Catenulispora sp. GP43: one gene and its partner. The main gene of each other region encodes a partner of the protein of the gene in region 2 in a complex. Links are inferred from orthologs where the notes say so. Each region holds a gene or a part of one and is shown on either strand. Other genes may lie near its edges.

Region 1 (6,740 bases), on a different replicon or contig from region 2:
AACTGGACGTCGAGGAGATCGGCCCGTCGCTGAAGTACGCGACGGCGAAGGTCACCAAGGCCAACCGGCCCGGCGGTCAGGGCGGCGGCGGAGGCGGCGGCGGCTGGAGTGGCAACTCCGGCGGCGGCGGCAACTCCGGTGGCGGAGGCGGCGGCGGCTGGAGTGGGAACTCCGGCGGTGGCGGCAACTCCGGCGGTGGCGGAGGCGGCGGTTGGGGTGGGAACTCCGGCGGCGGCGGCAATGGCGGCGGCGGGAACCAGGGCGGCGGCAACGACCCCTGGGCTTCCGGCGGTGGCGGCGGCGGCGACGGCTGGGGCGGCTACGGCAACGACGAGCCCCCGTTCTAGGCCTCCTTGTGAACCAGCGCGCCTCGCGCGCCCGGTCCTTCAAACGGACCCTTGAACTCGTAGTGAAGAAGTAACCAGGAGAGATCCAATGCCTAAGGCACCTCTCCGCAAGCCGAAGAAGAAGGTTTGCGGATTCTGCAAGGACAAGGTCGCGTACGTCGACTACAAGGACACCACGCTGCTCCGGAAGTTCATCTCGGACCGTGGGAAGATCCGCGCGCGTCGCGTGACCGGCAACTGCACCCAGCACCAGCGCGACGTCGCCGTGGCCGTGAAGAACAGCCGTGAGATGGCGCTGCTGCCCTACACCAGCACCACCCGCTAGGAAGGGGGAGGAAGAGAAATGGCTACCACGAAGCTCATCCTCACCCACGAGGTCGGCGGTCTCGGCGAGCCCGGCGACGTCGTCGAGGTCAAGGGCGGCTACGCCCGCAACTACCTCGTCCCGCGCGGCTACGCGATCGCGTGGACCCGCGGCGGCGAGAAGCAGATCGAGCTGATCCGCAAGGCCCGCAAGGTCCGCACGGTCCGCGACCTGGCCCACGCCACCGAGCTCAAGGGCGAGCTGGAGGGCCTGAAGGTCCGTCTGGCCACCCGCGCCGGCGAGTCCGGCCGGCTGTTCGGCGGCGTGACCGTCGCCGACGTGGCCGACGCGGTCAAGCGCGCCGGCGGCCCGGACGTGGACAAGCGCCGGATCGAGATCGGGAACCCGATCAAGACCGTCGGCGCCCACACCGTCGCGGTCCGGCTGCACCCCGAGGTGCAGGCGAAGGTGGAAATCACCGTCGTCGCCGCCTGAGAACCTTCTCGGGATGGTCCGGATATCCTCCGGACCATCCTCGAAGGCTCAACGGAACTGTTTTACACAACCGCTCCGCCGCAGCTCAAACGCGGCGGAGCGGTTTGTCGTACCTGACGTTTGCTTAGTGACGCAAGCACCTGGTTGACTTCGCTCATGCATGCCCCTTCCCGCCGCCAATCGCTGCTGATCCTCGGCAGCCTCGGCCTGGCTGCCGCCGCCGGCGGCGCCTACATGCTGGAGAATCACGGCGGCGACAAATCCTCGAAGCCGACCGCGTTCGGCCGCGGCCGCAGCCGCGGCGGCGCCCAGGACGACATCAACGAGGGCCTCGAGGGCCAGACGAACAACGCGACCGGCGAGACCGTCCCGACCCTGGCGCTGGCGCTGGCCGACGACGGCGCCTGGCGGCCGGACGCGGAGGGCTTCCAGGCCGTCGACGACGAGGGCCACCAGATCAAGGGCTACGCCTCGGCGACCAGCATCAACGTCGGGGAGTCCATCGACTTCCACGTCAGCGTGCGTCCGGTGCAGGGCTTCAAGGTCAAGGTCTACCGGCTCGGCCGCAGCAGCACCGGCAAGGGCTCCGAGCTGATCTTCACCAGCCCCCGGATCAGCGGGACGGCGCAGGCTCCGGCCAAGGTCGTCGAGCCCACCCGGACCGTGGTGGCGCCGTGGAAGCTGTCGTACACGCTGAACGTCCCGAACACCTGGCGCGGCGGCCTGTACGTCGCGACCCTGGAGTCCGACGACAAGTACCGGAGCTGCGTCCCGTTCGTGGTCCGCGAGGACGGCAAGGCGGCCGACCTGCTGGTGGTGCTGCCGTTCACCACGTACCAGGCGTACAACATGTACCCGATCGACAAGCAGCTCGGGTCCAGCCTCTACAACGCCTACCAGCCCGACGGCAAGGAGGGCGGCGCCGACATCTGCTCGACCCGGGTCTCCTTCGACCGGCCCTACCACCAGGACGGGCTGCCCCGGCTGTTCGAGCTCGACCAGGCCTTCGCGCAGTGGGCAGAGGCGCAGCCCTACACGATCTCCTACGCCTCGAGCATCGACCTGCACGCCGGCCGGATCGACCCGACGAAGTACAAGGCGCTGGTGTTCTCAGGCCACGACGAATACTGGTCGCCGCAGATGCGCACCGTGCTCCAAGGTGCGCTCACCGAGGGTGTCAGTGCCGCGTTCATGGCCGCGAACAACGTCTACTGGAACATCCGCCTGGACACCTCGGACGGCGGCTCCCCGTACCGGCAGGTGACCTGCTACAAGCGGCACGAGGACCCGGCGGCGAAGGGCGGTGTGGCGCCCACGGTGCTGTGGCGCGACCTGAACCAGCCCGAGCAGCAGACGCTGGGGTCGATGTACACCGCGATCATCACGGACGCGCAGCCGCAGCCGCTGGTGGTGAGCCAGACCGGGCACTGGTTCTGGGCCGGGACCTCGCTCAAGGACGGGGACCAGATCCCGCACCTGGTGGCCGGGGAGGCCGACAAGGTGTTCCCGCATGTGAAGGGCGGGCCGAAGGCCACGGTGCTGGCGTCGTCGCCGTTCACCGCCGAGGGGCCGAAGAACCAGCCGGTGACGGACACGCAGCAGACGGTGCTGTGTCAGTACCCGTCGGGGGCGTGGGTGTTCGACGCGGGGACGTTCCACTGGAACCACGGGCTTTCCACCCCGGGATTCGCCGATCCGCGGATCCAGCGCGCGACGCGGAACCTGCTGGACCGGATGACGGGGAAGTCGGGGAAGTCGGGGAAGACCGGGGCGTAGCCCGGCGCCCAGGCCCGGCGCTTAGCAAAACCCAGGGGCCCCGAGCAAGATTCTTCCAGGAAAATTTTTCTCCACAGCCGGTGGACGAATCGGCGACGCTCCCGTGCACGTCAGAGCTTCACGATCAGTCGATGGTCAGATTATTCACAGGGGGCTTCCACACTCTGTCCCCAGGTACGTCGGCGTGTCTCCACAGCTTTCCCCAGGTTTTCCACAGGTTATCCACAGGGTGTGTGGACGACCGCCTCGACCCGGGGGGCGCGGTTCCGTACCGTGGAGGCTTCAAGGCTGTGGGGACCCGTCAGGTACAAAAGACATACAGGGTTTCGCGGGTGTAGCGGCACGGGCAAGGGAGGCGGGTAATGAGCATCGACGACCTCCCGTACACCGCCGACGAGGCCTACCAGGGCGGCTTCGAGCGCACGCCGCCGCAGGACATCCCGGCCGAGCAGTCGGTGCTGGGCGGCATGCTCCTGTCCAAGGACGCCATCGCCGAGGTCATCGAAGTCATCAAGCCCATCGACTTCTACAAGCCGGCGCACGAGGCCGTCTTCGGCGCCATCCTGGAGCTCTACGGCCGCGGCGAACCGGCCGACCCGGTCACCGTCGCCGCGCTGCTGACCAAGAAGGGCGACATCAACCGCATCGGCGGCGCGCCCTATCTGCACACCCTGATCAACTCGGTCCCCACCGCCGCGAACGCCGGCTACTACGCCGAGATCGTCAAGGAACGGGCGGTCCTGCGCCGCCTGGTCGAGGCGGGCACCCGCATCGTCCAGATGGGCTACAGCACCGACGGCAGCGACGTCGAGCAGATCGTCGACGCGGCCCAGCAGGAGATGTACAACGTCACCGAGGCGCGCACCAGCGAGGACTTCGTCCCCCTGGCCGACGCCATGGAGGGCGCCCTCGACGAGATCGAGTCGATCTCCAACCGCTCCGGCCAGATGACCGGCGTGCCCACCGGCTTCCACGACCTGGACGCGCTGACGATGGGCCTGCACCCGGGGCAGATGGTGATCATCGCGGCGCGCCCGGCCATCGGCAAGTCGACCCTCGGCCTGGACCTGGCCCGCAGCTGCTCCATCAAGAACGGCCTGACCTGCGTCATCTTCTCCCTCGAAATGGGCCGCAACGAGATCATCATGCGCCTGCTGTCCGCCGAGGCCCGCGTCGCCCTGCACCACATGCGCAGCGGCACCATGACCGACGAGGACTGGGCCCGCCTGGCCCGCCGCATGGGGCCGGTCTCCGAGGCGCCGCTGTTCATCGACGACTCGCCGAACATGTCGATGATGGAGATCCGCGCCAAGGCGCGGCGCCTGAAGCAGCGCCACAACCTGCAGCTGGTGATCATCGACTACATGCAGCTGATGCAGCACAGCGCGGCCAACTCCAAGCGCCCCGACAACCGCCAGCAGGAGGTCTCGGAGATCTCCCGCTCGCTGAAGCTGCTGGCCAAGGAACTCGAAGTCCCGGTCATCGCCATCAGCCAGCTGAACCGCGGCCCCGAACAGCGCACCGACAAGCGCCCGATGATGAGCGACCTGCGCGAGTCCGGCTCCCTGGAGCAGGACGCGGACGTCATCATCCTGCTGCACCGCGAGGACGCCTACGAGCGGGAGTCGCCGCGCGCCGGCGAGGCGGACCTGATCGTGGCCAAGCACCGTAACGGTCCGACCGCGAACATCACGGTGGCGTTCCAGGGGCATTACTCGCGGTTCGTGGACATGGCTCAGAGCTGAGTCAGGGTACTTCGAGCTCCGTCACAGGAAATCGCGCCAGAACGGCACCGTCACCTGCGGATCCGCGTGATCGTCCCAGTTCAGGCCTTGGCCGCCGAACTCCTGCTGGACGTAGTCCAGCAGGTTGAGGCCGTAGCAGATGATGTCGGTCTGCCACACCGACAGCACCGGGTGGCCGAAGCTGCCGTGTCCGGCCGGCAGGAATCGGTGCCCGTACACCGGGACCAGTACCGGGACCTGCGTTAGCGCCTCGCGCGCGATCGCGAGCGCGGCGTCCATGGCGTCCGGACGGGGGCCCCAGGCATCGTCCCAAAAGGCATTCTGCTCGACGTCGAACAGCACGCCTTCGGTCGGCCGGTCCAGCTGATCCCGGAGTTTGGCGCGGTCTCCGTCACGCCAGTCCGGCCACGGCTCGCGCCAGGTGCTGATGACGCCGGGCGGGTCGCTGTGCGGGATGCTCACTGGCAGGCCGGCTGCCAGGAAGGCCCGGTGGTCGTCGGCGAACCGGAAGGCGAACTCGTCCTCGATCCGGGTGAACTCCGCGGAGGTCAGCCCGGGTTCGATCACCCACTCGGTCCCGGCCAGCCCGGCCAATCGCCGGGCCGCCTCGGTCCCCAGTTCCGTACCTTCGTCGGCGGTCACCCGCCAACCCTAGCGATTTGGCCGCCCGTCTAGCCGCGGACGACGATGCCCGTCCACTCCGTGGGGGCACCGCCGTCCAGGGTGAAGCCCGGGTAGTTGAGGCCGTCGGTCGCGGCGGGGTGGGTCTTCTCCAGCAGGGTGACGAGGTTGTCGAGCACGCCGGGCTGGTTCAGCTTGTCCTGCGACATCCGGCCGTTGCTGAGGCGGACCAGGCCGAACGTGTCGTGCTCACGGGCCGCCTCGTCGACCAGGGCGATCAGGTTCAGGGTCTTCGCATCGATCTTGGCGCCCCCGCTCATCAGCGGCTGGACCCGGGCGATCCACTCGGCTTGGCAGTCGGCATCTTGGCCGTGGATATCTCGCCGCCGGTGCCGACCAGGTCCGAGATCGTGTGGCCGGTCGTGGACGGTCCCGCCGAACTGCTGCTGCCCGTCAAGGGGGCGGAGGGGGCCGAGGGGGCCGTCGCGGCCGAAGTCGCCGTCGAAGCGGCGGACGTCGACGCGGAGGCCGACGCGGTCACCGTCGCCGAGGTGCTCGGCGCCGGCTGGCCCGCGGCCGCCGCCGACGACGACTTCGAGCTGGAGCATCCAGCCAGGACCATGACAACAGCCATACCCTCACACAGTCGCCAAAGCCTCCGTGGGCGGCAGCCGCGAAGCGCGCACCGCCGGGTGCACCCCGGCCAGGACGCCGACCGCGAGCGCGGCCGCGACCCCGCCCGCGACGGCTTCGGCGGGGATGACGGCGGGCCAGTTCCGCGACATCGCGTAGCCGGCGGTGCCCAGGATGCCCACCGCGGCGCCGGCCACGCCGCCCATCAGGCACAGAAGGACCGATTCGGTGAGGAACTGGCCTCTGACCTGGCGGCGGGTGGCTCCGAGGGCGCGGCGCAGGCCGATCTCCCGGCGGCGTTCGAGGACTGAGACGATCATCGTGTTGGCGACGCCGACCGCGCCGACCAGCAGGGCCACGCCGGCCAGGCCGAGGAAGAGGCCGGACAGGGCGGTCTCGGTCAGCTGCTTGGCGGCCAGAGCCGCGGAGGGCTGGCTGACCACGATCTGGCCCGGGTTCTGCGCGTACATCGTGGCGGCCAGGACGGATTGGACCGCGTAGATCTGCGATTCCTGGACTCGTGCGTACAGCTGCGTCGGGTGCTCGTCGAAGGCCAGGTAGTGGCGGGCCGCGTCCCAGCCCACGATGACGGACTGCTGGATCTCGGGCGTGAGGGGGCTGGCCGTGAAGATGCCGACCACGGTGAACGCCTGGGAGCCGATCCAGATCTGCGGCGCGGGTTCGCCCTGCGGGAGGGTGGTGATGCCCAGCCAGGTGGCGGCCACGGAGCCGAGGACGACAGTGGGGAACGCTTCGTCCGAGGCGTTCAGGTAGCGCCCGGCGGCGAGGTTGGCTCCGATCACCGCGGGCAGGTCGTAG
Region 2 (6,833 bases):
GCTCGAATCGCGCGGGCGCCGTCCGCTGCCCTCCGGGCTCGGCGCCCCGAGCCGGGACACCGAGGCGCCGCTGCGCCCGGCGCTGGACATCCCCTGGCTCGAGCCCTTCCCCGATGCCCGCTTCGACGCCGATGCTCGCGCCGACCTGCGGTTGGCCTGGGTTGCGGCGGTGCAGGAGCTGCCCGCGCGGCAGCGGGCCGCGCTGGTGCTGCGCGACGTGCTCGACTTCTCCGCCGCCGAGGTCGCCGACCAGCTCGGGACCACGGTCGCGGCGGTGAACAGCGCCCTGCAGCGGGCCCGCGCGGCCGTCGCCGGGCTCGGGGACGCCGCCGACGTGCGCGAGGCGCCCGATCCCGGCCGGCACGCGACCATCGAGCGCTACATCCACGCCTTCGAGGCCGCCGACGTGCCGGCGCTGGTGCGGCTGCTCGCCGACGACGTCGTCATGGAGATGCCGCCGGTCCCGCTCTGGTACCGCGGTCGCGAGGACTACGGCCTGTTCATGGAGCGCGTCTTCCGGCTGAACGGCACCGGCTGGCGCGCCATCCCGACCTCGGCCAACGGCCAGCCCGCGCTGGCCGCCTACGCCCCGAGCCCCGGCGGCGGCCACCACCGGCACACGCTCCAGGTCTTCACCGTCGTCGGCGGCCTGGTCACGGCCAACGTGGTGTTCGCCGATCCGGCCTTGTTCGACAGCTTCGGCCTGCCGCGATGAGTCCGGCCGGTGCCGCCGGTATGTACCGGTGAGACACCGACCGAGAGGAAACCACCGTGACCACCACCCCCGCCCGCTTCCTCGTCTTCTGGGAGCGGCCGACCGACCCCGAGGCCTTCGAGCGCCACTACCGCGAGGTACACATCCCGCTGGCCCGGCGGATCCCGCTGCTGCGCTCCTACGCGATCAGCGACAACCCGGTCCCGGTCCGGGGCGAGCCGTACTTCCGGATCGCCGAGCTGCGCTGGGACTCGATGGACGACCTGCGCGCCGGGATCGACTCGCCGGAAGGCAAGGCGTGCGCCGACGACGTCGAGATCCTGGCGCAGTACGCCGGGGTCCGCAGCATGGTCCTCGCCCCCTTCGAGGAACTGCTCTAGAAACAACATATTCATCATGGAGCCGCAGTAGAGATTCGTGCTGTAAAAGAAGGAGCAGGGCGGCCGTCCCGGGAGCCCGACCCGGGGCGGCCGCTCGTCCGAGCCATGTGAAGCTCCGCCGCCGAGTCTTCGGTTTCTGTTGGCCCGCGCGGGTTACCGTGGGGCGGTGACTGATCTGAGGACGCCCGCCGATGCGTACAGCGACGCCGACCGGGAGCGTCATCTGCCGGACCACCCCAGCAACGTGCGGCGTACCGCGTTCGAACGGGACCGGGCCCGGGTGCTGCACAGCGCGGCGCTGCGCCGGCTGGCGGCCAAGACCCAGGTGGTCGCGCCGGGGTCGAGCGACTCGGCGTTCGGTGCCTATCTGGACAGCCCGCGCACCCGGCTCACGCACAGCCTGGAATGTGCGCAGATCGGCCGGGAACTGGGCAAGGAGCTCGGCGCCGACCCCGATCTGATGGAGACCGCCTGCCTGTCCCACGACCTGGGGCACCCGCCGTTCGGCCACACCGGCGAGGAGGCGCTGGCCCTGGCCGCGGCCGAGTGCGGCGGCTTCGAGGGCAACGCGCAGTCCTTCCGGATCCTGGTCCGGCTGGAGGCCAAGGCGCTGGGTCCGGACGGCGAGCCCGGCGGGCTGAACCTGACCCGGGCCGCGCTGGACGCCGCGACGAAGTACCCGTGGACCCGGGCCGAGGGCCAGGCGCGCGGGACCGGCAAGTTCGGCGTCTACGCCGACGACGAGCCGGTCTTCGACTGGATGCGCACCGGCGCGGTGCCCGGCCGGGGTTGCTTCGAGTCGCAGGTGATGGACTGGTCCGACGACGTGGCCTACTCCGTCCACGACCTCGAAGACGCCCTGCACGCCGGCTACCTGGTCCCCAAGGCTCTGCTCTCGCTGAGCGAGCAGGCCGAGCTGTTCGAGCTCGCCGAGATCCGCTATGCCCCGGGCGCCAACGCCCCCGAGCTGTCCGAGGCCCTGTCCCGGCTGATGGACCTGGACTACTGGCCCGGCGACTACGACGGCACGTTCGCCGCGCAGGCCGCGCTGAAGAACGCCACCAGCAGCCTGATCGGCCGGTTCTGCCAGTCCGCGGCCGCCGCCACCCGCGAGGCCGCCGCCGGCGACGCCGACAGAGCCGCGGTCACCGGACCGCTCACCCGGTACGCCGCCGACCTGGTCGTACCGCGCGAGACCCGGCTGGAGTGCGCGCTGCTGAAGGCGATCACCGCGCGCTACGTGATGCAGCGCGACGACGCGCGCGAGCGCCGCCGCCTGCAACGGGAGCTGGTGACGAGCCTGGTGGAGGGCCTGTCCGCGCTGCCGGACCACCTGGAGCCGGCCTTCCGCGCCTGGTACGCCGACGCCACCGACGACTGCACCCGGCTGCGGGTGGTGGTGGACCAGGTCGCGTCCCTCACCGACGACGCCGCGTATGCCCTGAGCAGGCGACTCGGTACCGTCTGACCGCACAGCTAAACTCTGGTTGTGGCCGGCCAGATCAAAGACGACGACATCGAACGAGTACGCAAGGCGGCCTCGATCGTCGATGTCGTCGGCGCCGTGGTCCAACTGCGCAACGGCGGCGGGGGGAACCTGAAGGGCCTGTGCCCGTTCCACGACGAGAAGTCGCCGTCCTTCCAGGTCAGCCCGTCGAAGAACTTCTACCACTGCTTCGGCTGCGGGGTCGGCGGCGACGTCCTGAAGTTCGTCATGGAGTACGACCACCTCTCGTTCCCCGAGGCGGTCGAGCGGCTGGCCGGGCAGTACAACATCGAGCTGCGCTACACCGAGGGCGGCTACACGAACCAGGGTGTGCGCAGCGAGCGCACCCGCCTGATCGAGGCGCACCGGGCCGCCGCGGAGTACTTCGTCGACCAGCTGGCCACGCCGGCCGCCGCCAAGGCCCGGGAGATCCTGAGCGCGCGTGGCTTCGACGCGTCCGCGATCGAGCATTTCCGCGTCGGCTTCGCGCCGGAGTCCTGGGAGTCGCTGGTCCGGCACCTGCGCGGACGCGGATTCACCGACAAGGAGATCCTGACCGGCGGTCTGGCCTCCGAGGGCCGGCGCGGTGCGATGGACCGCTTCCGCAACCGCTTGATGTGGCCGATCGCCGACCTGTCCGGCGACGTGATCGGGTTCGGCGGCCGGCGGCTCACCGACGACCCGGACACCCCGAAGTACCTCAACAGCCCCGAGACGCCGATCTACAAGAAGTCCTCGGTGCTCTACGGCCTGGAGCTCGCGCGCAAGGAGATCATCAAGCAGGAGCGCGCGGTCGTGGTCGAGGGCTACACCGACGTGATGGCCTGCCACCTGGCCGGCGTGCCGACCGCGGTGGCCACCTGCGGCACCGCGTTCGGCGAGGAGCACATCAAGATCCTGCGACGGCTGCTGGCCGACCGGAACCAGTTCCTCGGTGTGGAGGTGGTCTTCACCTTCGACGGCGACTCGGCCGGGCAGAAGGCGGCCATGCGCGCCTATCTGGACGAGGACAAGTTCGTCACGCAGACCTTCGTCGCCGTCGAGCCCAGCGGGATGGACCCGTGTGATCTGCGGCTGGCCAAGGGCGATGCGGCCGTGCGCGAGCTGGTCGCCACCCGGACCCGGCTGTTCGAGTTCGTGATCCGCGCCGAGCTGGCCAAGCAGAACCTGGACGAGTCCGAGGGCCGGGTGCACGCTTTGCGGGCCACCGCCCCGATCGTGGCGAAGATCCGCGACTCGGCGCTGCGCAACGACTACACCCGCCGGCTGGCCGGCTGGCTCGGGCTGGAGGAGCGGGACGTGCAGTCGGCGGTGCGCCGGCTGCTCGCGGCCGCCGGCGTCCGGCCGGAGGTCCCGCTCTCCGGCGGCCAGGGGCCCTCAGGCGGCCGTGGCGGCGACCGGAACGACCGCCGGGGGAATCAGGGCTCGAACAGCGGGCGCGGCGGCTACGGGGGCCGAGAGGGCGGTTTCGGAGGCGGTCGCGGGCCGGGCCGGAGCGGCGGCCGCGATGATCGGGGCGGCTACGGCGGCTACGGCGGCCGCGGCGATCGCGATCGCGGCGGATACGGCGGCGGTTACGACGGCAATCGCGGCGGCGGCTACGGCCCGCCGGAGCCGGACGGCCTGTTCGGCGCCGAGGCCGCGACCGTGCCCGGACAACGCGACCCCGTGGCCGGCGCCGAGCGTGAGGCGCTGAAGATGGCGCTGCAGTTCCCGCAACTGGCGGGCGCGACCTTCGACGGCCTGGCGCCGGAGGAGTTCACCGTTCCCGCCTATGCCGCGGTGTGCGCGGCGGTGCGCGGGGCCGGCGGCTGTGCGACCGGCAATGACAACAACTGGACCGGCCGGGTGCAGGATCAGGCCCCTGACGACGCCATCCGCGGACTGGTCACCGAACTCACCGTGGAACCCGTACATTCCCGCGGCGCGGCCGACGAGCGTTACGTCGCCGAAATCATGACAAGGGTGCGAATCCACACTGTCGACCGGCGTATCAAGGACGTGAGATCCAAGCTGCAACGGCTGAATCCGGTTACAGGTCAAGAGGAATACAACAAACTCTTCGGTGAACTCGTGGCGCTGGAGCAATACAAGCGTGGCCTGGCGGAAGTCTCATAACGGTCACGGTTCCGTGACTGCCAGGTGATATCGATCTTGGTTGAGTTTCCGTTATCTGGGATAGCTCAGGGGCGCGCGGGGTAAGCGTGTGGCGAAGACGTCGCGAACCCCCACTTGGAGCTTGTCGTGAACAGTGCTGTCGCACAGGGACCGGTAGCCCTCCTCGACGCCGCGCCGACCCCCCACCCCACTGCTTCGTCCGCGGCCGAGGCCCGGACCGCTGTCGGTCTGGGCGATCCGGAGGAGCTCAGTCCCTTGCGGATCCCCGGCCCCGCCGCGCCGGAAATCGCAGAGCTCGAAGCGGCTCTGGAGGAGGAGGCCGACACCGAGCCGGAGAAGGAAGCCGAGGCGGATTCGAAGGTCAACGCCTGGGCCGACTCCGCCGGACCGGCCGGCGACCTGTTCCGGCAGTATCTGCGGGAGATCGGTCGGGTACCGCTGCTGAACGCGGTGCTGGAGGTGGAACTCGCCCAGGCTGTCGAGGCCGGCTTGTTCGCCGAGGAGAAGCTCACCTATGAGACCCACCTCAAGCCGCAGCTGCGGCGGGAGCTGGCCATCCTGGTCCTGGAGGGCCAGGCCGCCAAGCGCCGGCTGATCGAGGCGAACCTGCGCCTGGTGGTCTCGATCGCCAAGCGCTACCTCGGTCGCGGCATGTCGATCCTGGACCTGGTCCAGGAGGGCAACCTCGGTCTGATCCGCGCGGTGGAGAAGTTCGACTACACCCGCGGCTACAAGTTCTCCACCTACGCGACCTGGTGGATCCGGCAGGCGATGAGCCGGGCGCTGGCCGACCAGGCCCGCACCATCCGGGTGCCGGTGCACGTGGTCGAGCTGATGAACCGCGTGGTGCGGTTGCAGCGCCGGCTGTTGCAGGAGAACGGCGTCGAGCCCTCTCCGGACGACATCGCCGAGGTCCTGGGCGTCGCCTGCGAGCGGGTCGTGGAGGTGCTGCGCCTGGCCCAGGAGCCGGTGTCGCTGCACGCGCCGGTCGGCGAGGAGGACGACGTGGCGCTCGGCGACCTCATCGAGGACGCCGACGCGGTCTCCCCGGCCGATTCCGTCGCCGTGGTGATGCTGCGCGAGCACCTGGACGCGCTGCTGTCCACGCTCGGCGAGCGGGAGAAGCGCGTGGTGCAGCTGCGCTACGGGCTCACCGACGGCCAGCCGCACACCCTGGAGGAGATCGGCCGCACCTTCGGCGTCACGCGCGAGCGGATCCGGCAGATCGAGGCCAAGACCCTGGCCAAGCTGCGCGGTCACACCTACGCCGATCAGCTGCTTGACTACCTGCGATGACGGTGGGTCACCACCAGGACACTGAATCGCGCGACGGGCGCCGGAACTCCTTTGGGCGGGCCTGTTTCCGGCGCGCGGCGCATAGGGCATGATCTGGCGTCATGCCGATCGTCGCGGGTATCGATTCCTCGCCCAGCACTACACGAGTTGTCGTCTGCGATGCCCTCAGCGGGAAGGTGATCCGCAAGGCGGCGGTGGCCCACGCCGCGGCCGGGGACGACGACCCGCACGAGTGGTGGAACGCGCTCGTCAAGGCCTGTGACGGCGACATCCTGGACGGGGTCCAGGCGGTCGCCGTCTCCGGGCAGCGCCAGGCGCTGGTGACGCTGGACAACGCCGGGGGCGTGGTGCGCCCGGCGCTGATGTCCACCGACTTCCGCGCCGCGAACTCCGCCGATGATCTGGTCGGCGAGGGCGGCGGCCCGGGGGCCTGGGCCTCGGCGGTCGGCTCGGTGCCGACCGCGGCCTTCCCGATAGCCAAGCTGCGCTGGCTGGCCCAGCGGGAACCGGAGAACGCCGCGCGGGTGGCCGCCGTGCTCCAGCCGCACGACTGGCTCACCTGGCTGCTGCTCGCCGGCGCCGCGGCGCCGGTCACCGACCGCGGCGAGGCCTCCGGCACCGGCTACTGGTCGCCGTTCTCCAACGACTACCGCACGGCCCTGCTGGTGCACGCCTTCGGCCGCGAGGTCGCGGTGCCGCGGGTGCTGGGCCCGGTCGAGCCGGCCGGGTCCACCAACGCCGGCGTCCTGGTCGCCCCCGGCACGGGTTCGGCGATGGCGCAGGTGCTCGGCCTGTCCGCCGAGCCCGGCGACGTGGTGATCAGCATCGGCGCCACCGG

Evidence for each region. The genes of interacting proteins can lie anywhere in the genome.
Region 1: the proteins of dnaG (region 2) and dnaB are in contact, whole or in part, in a crystal structure (PDB 2R6A), measured with the Geobacillus stearothermophilus proteins. The link is inferred for Catenulispora sp. GP43 from one-to-one orthologs. Residues at the interface, in WP_049624496.1 of Geobacillus stearothermophilus: Lys456, Leu457, Leu458, Pro459, Ala460, Asn463, Ala464, Leu467, Leu535, Leu536, Ile537, Ala538, Gln544, Glu545, Asp548, Tyr549, His552; in WP_033016901.1 of Geobacillus stearothermophilus: Ser13, Glu15, Ala16, Gln18, Glu91, Leu92, Asp94, Ala95, Val96, Pro97, Thr98, Ala99, Ala100, Asn101, Tyr104, Tyr105, Ile108.

What each region holds. Positions count from the first base shown.
Region 1 is NZ_JBGCCT010000003.1:1,482-8,221, forward strand. The notes cover bases 2,656-5,475. They hold dnaB (replicative DNA helicase), read left to right. Parts: upstream 2,656-3,284; coding sequence 3,285-4,667; downstream 4,668-5,475. Other genes in these bases: ABH926_RS07175 (N,N-dimethylformamidase beta subunit family domain-containing protein), read left to right, coding at 2,656-2,922; ABH926_RS07185 (hypothetical protein), read right to left, coding at 4,689-5,309; ABH926_RS07190 (hypothetical protein), read right to left, coding at 5,339-5,475. In the rest of the region: ABH926_RS07160 (single-stranded DNA-binding protein), read left to right, coding at 1-347; rpsR (30S ribosomal protein S18), read left to right, coding at 436-672; rplI (50S ribosomal protein L9), read left to right, coding at 691-1,146; more of ABH926_RS07175, read left to right, coding at 1,303-2,655; more of ABH926_RS07190, read right to left, coding at 5,476-5,896; ABH926_RS07195 (ABC transporter permease), read right to left, coding at 5,927-6,740. UniProt on the Escherichia coli protein: The main replicative DNA helicase, it participates in initiation and elongation during chromosome replication. Travels ahead of the DNA replisome, separating dsDNA into templates for DNA synthesis.
Region 2 is NZ_JBGCCT010000012.1:107,331-114,163, reverse strand. Bases 2,229-5,141 are described here. They hold dnaG (DNA primase), read left to right. Parts: upstream 2,229-2,584; coding sequence 2,585-4,699; downstream 4,700-5,141. Other genes in these bases: ABH926_RS24535 (RNA polymerase sigma factor), read left to right, coding at 4,826-5,141; ABH926_RS24545 (deoxyguanosinetriphosphate triphosphohydrolase), read left to right, coding at 2,229-2,563. Outside these bases: ABH926_RS24555 (sigma-70 family RNA polymerase sigma factor), read left to right, coding at 1-715; ABH926_RS24550 (EthD family reductase), read left to right, coding at 772-1,095; more of ABH926_RS24545, read left to right, coding at 1,262-2,228; more of ABH926_RS24535, read left to right, coding at 5,142-5,995; ABH926_RS24530 (FGGY family carbohydrate kinase), read left to right, coding at 6,097-6,833. UniProt on the Escherichia coli protein: RNA polymerase that catalyzes the synthesis of short RNA molecules used as primers for DNA polymerase during DNA replication.